2 regions of the Roseateles sp. P4_D2 genome follow, and region 1 is predicted to be linked to the other one. Evidence: predicted binding sites of a transcription regulator. Region 1 holds the regulator's gene; the other holds the start of a gene.

The links. The regulator NrdR, encoded in region 1, represses ribonucleotide reductase genes. The targets are predictions, from matches to a motif close to CACNANATNTNGTG.
Region 2: a site for NrdR is predicted at 2,693-2,706, ahead of AC1DW0_RS16100 (ribonucleoside-diphosphate reductase subunit alpha). Genes of this name have one in related genera too.

The regions. Positions count from the first base shown of each region.
Region 1 is NZ_JBFUIM010000005.1:34,365-38,687, forward strand. It holds gene AC1DW0_RS10235 (lytic transglycosylase domain-containing protein) at 1-101, shown strand, start outside; ZMP/ZTP riboswitch at 121-246, shown strand; gene glyA (serine hydroxymethyltransferase) at 306-1,559, shown strand; gene nrdR (transcriptional regulator NrdR) at 1,571-2,014, shown strand; gene AC1DW0_RS10250 (GspH/FimT family pseudopilin) at 2,172-2,723, shown strand; gene AC1DW0_RS10255 (type IV pilin protein) at 2,837-3,310, shown strand; gene AC1DW0_RS10260 (pilus assembly FimT family protein) at 3,313-3,921, shown strand; gene AC1DW0_RS10265 (PilW family protein) at 3,915-4,323, shown strand, end outside.
Region 2 is NZ_JBFUIM010000008.1:150,622-154,944, reverse strand. It holds gene AC1DW0_RS16100 (ribonucleoside-diphosphate reductase subunit alpha) at 1-2,460, opposite strand, end outside; gene AC1DW0_RS16095 (sigma-54-dependent transcriptional regulator) at 2,943-4,323, opposite strand, start outside.

The DNA.
Region 1 (4,323 bases):
GCCGCACGGTGCCGACCATGACGACCGTCCGGCCGCTGGTGCGCGAAGCGGCGTCTGCCCCCTCGACCGGCGACTCCGCCCAGGTGGCCCTGCTGCGCTGAGGCGCGGCTGACATACACTGAGCATTCACGCGACTGGCGATCAGGGTCACTAGCTGACCTGAGGTGGGCCACCACCGGGGAGCGTGAGGCGGCTGTCCTCTGTCGACATGACAACCGCTATCAGCCGTTCGCCTGGGCAGCCTTGGGACATCACGCCTGCCGTGACCGCCGGGGATTCACCGCCTGACCTTCGGAAACACCAGCATGTTTGACCGCAACACCTCCACCCTCGCCTTGGTCGACCCCGAACTCTGGACCGCCGTCCAGAACGAGAACCGCCGCCAGGAAGACCACATCGAGCTGATCGCCAGCGAGAACTACACCTCGCCGGCCGTCATGCAGGCCCAGGGCAGCCAGCTGACCAACAAGTATGCCGAGGGCTACCCCGGCAAGCGCTACTACGGTGGCTGCGAGTACGTCGACGTCGTCGAGCAACTCGCCATCGATCGCCTGAAGCAGCTCTTCGGCGCCGAATTCGCCAACGTGCAGCCCAACTCCGGCTCGCAGGCCAACCAAGGCGCCTTCTTCGCGCTGCTGCAGCCGGGCGACACCATCATGGGCATGAGCCTGGCCGAAGGCGGCCACCTGACCCACGGCATGGCGCTGAACATGAGCGGCAAGTGGTTCAACGTCATCAGCTACGGCCTGGACGCCAATGAAGCGATCGACTACGACGCCATGGAAGCCCTGGCCCGCGAGAAGAAGCCCAAGCTGATCATCGCTGGCGCCTCGGCCTACTCGCTGCGCATCGACTTCGAGCGCTTCGGCAAGATCGCCAAGGAGATCGGCGCCTACTTCATGGTCGACATGGCGCACTACGCCGGCCTGATCGCCGCGGGCGTCTATCCCAACCCTCTGCCCCACGCCGACGTCGTCACGTCCACCACGCACAAGAGCCTGCGCGGCCCGCGCGGCGGCATCATCCTGACGAACGACGAGGCGATCGCCAAGAAGATCAACTCGGCCATCTTCCCCGGCATCCAGGGCGGCCCGCTGATGCACGTCATCGCCGGCAAAGCCGTGGCCTTCAAGGAAGCCCTGACGCCCGAGTTCAAGGTCTACCAGGAGCAGGTCGTCAAGAACGCCAAGGTGCTGGCCGACACGCTGATCGAGCGCGGCCTGCGCATCGTCTCCGGCGGCACGGAGAGCCACGTCATGCTGGTGGACCTGCGTCCCAAGAACCTGACGGGCAAGGAAGCCGAGGCCATCCTGGGCGCCGCCCACATGACCTGCAACAAGAACGGCATCCCCAACGACCCGCAAAAGCCCATGGTCACCAGCGGCATTCGCCTGGGCACGCCGGCCATGACGACGCGCGGCTTCAAGGAGGAGCAAGTTCGCCAGACGGCCCACCTGATCGCCGATGTGCTGGACAAGCCGCATGACGAGGCCAACCTGGCCGCCGTGCGCGAGAAGGTTGCGGCGCTGACGGCCGCCTTCCCGGTCTACCGCGGCTAAGTCGAGCCTCAATGCGCTGCCCGTTCTGCTCTCACACCGAAACCCAGGTCGCCGAGACCCGGGAGTCGGATGAGGGTGACGTCGTCCGGCGCCGGCGCCGCTGCCTGTCCTGCGACAAGCGCTTCACGACCTATGAGCGGGCTGACATTGCCATGCCCTCGGTCGTCAAGAAGGACGGGCGGCGCGCCGATTTCGACGCGTCCAAGCTGCGTGCCTCCATGCAGCTGGCCCTGCGCAAGCGGCCGGTCAGCGTCGAGCAGATCGATGCGGCCATCAACCGCATCGAGGAGAAGCTGCTCGCCAGCGGCGCCCGCGAGCTCGCGTCCACGCGACTGGGCGAGCTGGTCATGCGCGAGCTCAAGCGCATCGACAAGGTCGCCTACGTTCGATTTGCGTCGGTGTACCGCAGCTTCGAGGACGTCGACGAGTTCCGGCAGCTGATCCGCGAGATCTGATACCGGGTTGACCCTATCCCCCGGCGGGGGGAGATGAGGGGGAGACCAGGGGGATGGGGCACCCGCCATCCCTCTTCGTTCCGCCTTTGGGGGGAAAGACGCGGTGAGCCCCGCTTCCTAGAGTTCGTTCCATCAACAACGAACCCAGGGAAGCACCATGAACCGCACCGCCAACACCCGTCGCAGCAACCGTGGTTTCACGCTCGTGGAGCTCTGCGCCAGCGTCGGCATCTGCGCCGCCCTGCTCGGCCAGGCGGTCCCAGCCATGGGTACGATGCGCCAGCAGCAGCAACTGCGCGTCAGCGCGGACACCCTGGCCAGCGACCTGCGCCTGGCGCGCAGCGAAGCGGCCCGCCTGGGCGACTCGGTCTTCTTCCGCATCAGCGGCAAGGGCGCCAACGCCTGCTACGTGATGTACATCGGCGCCAAGGACGACTGCGATTGTGCTGGCGGCAAGGCCGCCTGCAAGAAGCCGAGCAGCCAGGTCATCAAGGCCGAGTGGCTGCCGACGACCCAGCCCGTGCGCCTCAGCAGCAACGCCGAGACGCTGCAATTCCAGTACCTCCAAGGCCTGGTCACCCAGGCCGGCAGCATTGATCTCAGCCTGAGCGGCGGCCAATCCATCCGCCAGGTCGTGGCGCTCACCGGCCGCGTGCGCAGCTGCTACGTGGGCACGAACAAAGTCAGCGGCATGCCCAAGTGCGCCTGAGGGCCGTTTCATTCGCCCCTTCATTCATGGTGGATGCCGACCAGCGGCGCAACTCGGCGGATGAGCGGCCAAGACGTTACCGATCGTTGTGACGTACTGCCGAAAATCCGCCCATGCGCACCTGTTCCCGTCCGCGACGCCGTGGCTTCACCCTGATCGAGCTGATGGTCGCGCTGGCCATTGCCGGCATCCTCGCCGCGGTTGCCTACCCCGCCTACACCTCGCACATGCAGCGAGCCCGCCGCGCAGACGCCATCTCCGCGCTGACCGCCGTCATGCAGGCGCAGGAGCGTTTCCGCAGCAATTCAGCCACCTACGCGTCGACCCTCAGCGCGCTGAACTTGAACATTGCCAGCATCACGCCCCTTTACAGCGTCAGCCTCTCAGGCGTCGGCGCAACCCCGGGGTTTGACGTCGGCTACATCGCCACGGCAACCCCTATCGCCGGCGGCAAACAGGCGACGGATCTGACCTGCAAGACCCTGACGGTGACCCTGGTGGGTGCTACACCCCAGTACTCGGCGACAGGCGACCCCAGCAACAGCGGCACGAATCGCGACACCGGCTCTGAATGCTGGCCTCGATAGTCATGAGAAGCCCTGTCCGCATCTTGAAGGCCCGGATATCCGGCCTGACGCTGATCGAGATCATGGTCGCCGTGGCGGTTCTCGGCGTCATATTGGCGATGGCCATTCCTTCGATGGCCGATTTGCTGGAAAGGCGCCGGGTGACGGCCGCTGCCGAAGAGGTTTCCGGCATATTGACTTACGCCAAGGCGGAAACGAATGCGGCCAATTCTCTGCTTTTCGTTCGATTCGACCCGCACGCGACGATGAGCTGCGCGATGGTCGTGACATCGGCGGGGGGCAACAATTGCAGATGCCACTATCCGGCGAACAATCTTTGCCCCACCGGAGGCGGCAGGTCATTGCGCCTGTTCCAGTTGCCCAAAACCCATGTGCAGTTCGATGCTGAGGGTGTCTGGGCCGCTGGCAACAACTACATCCGATTCGCGCGCGATCAGATGACGATGGAGACTGGGAATTTCCAAGTCGACGTGGTGGGCCTGGGAAAAGGCTACACGCTGCGCATTGAGGTGAATGGCATCGGGCGTGTCAGGGTTTGCGCGCCGTCTGCGCCGGCCGAAAGAAACGAGGCCAAGCCGTTTCAAAGGATGAGTGGGTACGCGTCATGCTGAATACCGCACGCACCAAGTCGTACCGAGCCCAACGCGGGTTGGGTCTGGTTGAATTGATGGTGGGCATCACGGTCGGCCTGATCGTCACCGCCGGCGCGGCCGTCGTGGCCACGCGGCAGATCAACGAACATCGGCGCCTGATGCTGGAAGTGCAGATGCAACAGGACCTGCGGATCGCCGCCGACCTGCTGCAGCAGGACATGCGCCGGGCGGGTTACCGCGGCCTGCCTTCAAAGGGGGTCTGGGAGCCCGAGCGCAACGCGGGCGCAACGCCGGCCAAGGAAGCCGCCTCCAGCCCTTACACCGCATTGACCCAGACCACCGCTGGCGGCAGCGATCTCTTTTACCGCTATGCGAAGAAGGCCAACGGCATTCTGAACGTGAGCAACATCGTCTCAGGCA
Region 2 (4,323 bases), on a different contig from region 1:
CAGGCCCAGCGCCTTCAGGTCGCGCACCAGCGATTCGTTGATGATGGTGAATTCGCCCGACAGGTTGGACTTGACCGACAGGTTGCCAAAGCACGGCTCGATGGAGGCGTCCACGCCGATGATGTTGGAGATGGTCGCCGTCGGCGCGATCGCCACGCAGTTGCTGTTGCGCATGCCGAAGCTGGCGATGCGGCCGCGCAGGGCGTCCCAGTCCATCGTGGTCGAGCGGTCGACGTCGACGTAGCCGCCGCGGGCCTCGGCCAGCAGGTCCAGCGAGTCGATCGGCAGGATGCCGCGATCCCACAGCGAGCCCTTGTAGGTGGAGTAGCGGCCGCGTTCCTCGGCCAGTTCGGTCGAGGCCCAGTAGGCGTGATAGCAGACGGCCTCCATCGAGCGATCGGCGAAGTCGACGGCAGCCTGCGAGGCGTAGGGAGTGCGCAGTTGGTACAGCGCGTCCTGGAAGCCCATGATTCCCAGGCCGACCGGGCGGTGGCGCAGGTTGGAGTCGCGCGCCTTCTTGACGGCGTAGTAGTTGATGTCGATGACGTTGTCGAGCATGCGCATCGCGGTGCGCGTCGTCTTCTTCAGCTTGGCCTGGTCGATCTGGCCATCCTTGATGTGCTGGGCCAGGTTGACGGAGCCGAGGTTGCAGACGGCGATCTCGCTGTCGTTGGTGTTCAGCGTGATCTCGGTGCACAGGTTGCTGGAGTGCACCACGCCGACGTGCTGCTGCGGGCTGCGCACATTGCAGGCGTCCTTGAACGTGATCCAGGGGTGGCCCGTCTCGAACAGCATCGACAGCATCTTGCGCCACAGGTCCTTGGCCGGCATGCGCTTGAAGAGCTTGATCTCGCCGCGGTCGGCCTTGGCCTCGTAGGCCGTGTAGGCCACTTCGAAAGGCTTGCCGAACAGGTCGTGCAGGTCCGGGCAGGTGCTGGGGCTGAACAGCGTCCAGTCACCGCCTTCGAGCACACGGCGCATGAACAGGTCGGGAATCCAGTTCGCCGTGTTCATGTCGTGCGTGCGGCGGCGGTCGTCGCCGGTGTTCTTGCGCAGGTCCAGGAACTCCTCGATGTCGAGGTGCCAGGTTTCCAGATAGGCGCAGACGGCGCCCTTGCGCTTGCCGCCCTGGTTCACGGCGACCGCCGTGTCGTTGACCACCTTCAGGAAGGGCACGACGCCCTGGCTCTTGCCGTTGGTGCCCTTGATGTGCGAGCCCAGCGCGCGCACCGGGGTCCAGTCATTGCCCAGGCCGCCGGCGAACTTGCTCAGCAGCGCGTTCTCCTTCAGCGCCTCGTAGATGCCGTCGAGGTCGTCGCTGACGGTGGTCAGGTAGCAGCTCGACAGCTGCGAGCGGCGCGTGCCGGCGTTGAACAGCGTCGGCGTGCTGGACATGAAGTCGAAGCTCGACAGCACTTCATAGAACTCGATGGCGCGGGCTTCGCGGTCGATCTCGCCCAGGGCCAGACCCATGGCCACGCGCATGAAGAAGGCCTGGGGCAGCTCGATGCGCTGCTCTTCGATGTGCAGGAAGTAGCGGTCGTACAGGGTCTGCAGGCCGAGGTAGTCGAACTGCAGGTCGCGCTCGGGCTTGAGCGCCGCACCCAGCTTGACCAGGTCGTACTGCTGCAGCTTCTCGTCCAGCAGTTCGGCCTTCACGCCCTTCTTGATATAGCCGGGGAAGTACTCGGCGTAGCGCTGGGTCATCTCACCCTGCAGCACCTCGCCACCGAGGATCTCGCGGCGGATCGTGTGCAGCAGCAGGCGCGCGGTGGCGCGGCTGTAGCCGGGGTCCTTCTCGATCAGCGTGCGCGCGGCCAGGATGGCGGCCTTGTAGACCTCGTCGATGGCGACGCCGTCGTACAGATTGCGCTGGGTCTCGGCCAGCACCGGATCAGGCTTGACGTCGGCGCCGAGGTTCTCGCAGGCCGACGCGATCAGCGACTTCAGCGCACCCAGGTCCAGCGGGCGGCGCTCGCCGCGGTCCACCACCATCACCACCGGCTCGGCGGCGCGCGTGGCCTCGCCCTGCGCGGCGCGCTCCTGCGTGCGGCGCTCGCGATACAGCACGTAGGCGCGGGCGACTTCATGGTTGCTGCTGCGCATCAGGCCCAGCTCGACCTGGTCCTGCACATCTTCAATATGGAAGGTACCGCCACTCGGGCGCGAGCGCAGCAGGGCGCGCACGACGTTCTGGGTCAGCTGCTCCACCGTCTCACGCACGCTGGCCGAGGCCGCGCCGCTGGTGCCATGCACGGCCAGGAAAGCCTTCATCAGCGCAACGGCGATCTTGCTCGGCTCGAACGAGACCACGGCGCCATTGCGGCGAATGATCTGGTAGGCCTGATAGCCGGACAACGCAGGGGCGCTGGGGGCGGTGGCGTCGGATCCAAACGCGACCGGGGACTGCGACGACAGCGAGGCGGAGGTGGCCTGGCCCGTGGCGGCTTCATGCAGCATGAGGGGATCCTTTATCGAGAAATGACGGGCAAATGCGCGGCATCAACCCGAAGGTCGGGCCAGCGCATCGTGCGGTGCTTCAGTGGGGTATTTCGTCCCTGCCGCTCCATTGCCAGGCCGGCGTTTCGGCTTGGTCCCCGGGCGCTTTGCTGCCGTGGCCAAGCCACTGCAAACAGCGAATCCGAGGGGATGGTCATGGGGTCGACTGGCTCAGCAGGATATCACGAAGGAACACTATATCTATGGCCCCCGCCGTCCTCAAGCACTACCGCTAGTGTCAAACCCTGGCCGCGATTTCTCTGGACAAATGCCCTGCGCGCGCCTTTGGCCGATCAGATCGGGGCTTGCAACCGGCAACCCGCATCAACACTGGGCTGGCGGGCCGAAGCGGGCCGCAAGGCCGCGCCAGCGCTGCGTCCGAGCAAGCGCTCTATAGCCTCGCCGCAGATTCAAGCAGGGCAAATCCCGAGAAGGTTTTTCTTTCAGCTGTCACCAGCCGAGATCGCAAGCCGCGCCATGCGGTAGCGGATCTGGCGCAGCGACAGCCCGAGGCTGGCTGCCGCGGCCGTGCGGTTGAAGCGGTGCAGCTCCAGCGCTCGCAGCAGAATGGCGCGCTCGACCTCGTCGAGATAGCGCGCCAGGTCCGACGGCAATTCCTCGGGCAGGGACACGCCCTCGGCCACTGGTGCCGCCCCAAGGGGGGTGTCCAGCGCGGCGAACTGCGACTCGCTGCGGTCCTCGTCCAGCAGCGTGTCGGGCAGGCCAAGATCGTCGGCGTCGATCCACTCACCGCCCGCCAGCGCCAGCGCGCGGTGCAGCAGGTTCTCGAGCTCGCGCACATTGCCGGGAAAGGCATAGCGCGACAGCGTCTGCAGCGCACCCACCGTCAGTCGCGGCGCTGGTGACACGCCAGCGTCCTGGGCGATGCGGGTCAGCACCCGGGTGCTGATCAGGCCCAGGTCCTCCAGGCGCTCGCGCAGCGGCGGCACGCGGATCTGGATGACGTTGAGGCGGTAGAACAAGTCCTGGCGGAAGCGCCCCGCCGCCACCTCGGCGGACAGATCCTTGTGCGTCGCGCTGAGGATGCGCACATTGATCGGCGTCTCGGCGGTGGCGCCGACCGGCCGCACCGAACGCTCCTGGATGACGCGCAGCAGCTTGCTTTGCATCGCCAGGGGCAGGTCGCCGATCTCATCGAGGAAGAGCGTGCCGCCATCCGCCGCCTGGAAGAAGCCCTCGCGGTCCTCGTTGGCACCGGTGAACGCGCCCTTGCGGTAGCCGAAGAACTCGGCCTCCAGCAAGTTCTCGGGAATGGCGCCGCAGTTGACGGCGATGAAGCCCTGCCCGGCGCGCACGCCGTGGTCGTGGATGGCCCGCGCCACCAGCTCCTTGCCGGTCCCGGATTCACCCTGCACCAGCACCGGCGCCATGCTGCGCGCCACCTTGTCGATCAGCGAGCGAACCGCGCGGATGGCCGGTGATTCACCCACCAAGCGCAGCGCCGACGCCGGCATTGCCACGCTTTTTTCTTGCGCCGCCGGGCTGGGATCGGGCGCCACGCGGCCCAGTGCCGAACCGACGACGAGGCGGAACTGGCGCAGGTCCACCGGCTTGGTCAGGTAGTCGTAGGCGCCGGCCTTCAAGGCCTCCACCGCGTTCTCGGCCGAGCCGAACGCCGTGATGACGATGGCCTTCTCGGGTCGGCCGGCCTGCTCCAGCCAGCGCAGCAATGCCAGGCCCGAGCCGTCGGGCAGCTTCATGTCGGTGATGACGGCGCTGTAGGTCTGGGCCTGCAGATGCGCCAGCGCCTCTGCCACCGTGCCCGCACTGTCGATCTCATAGCCTTCACGCAGCAACGTCAGC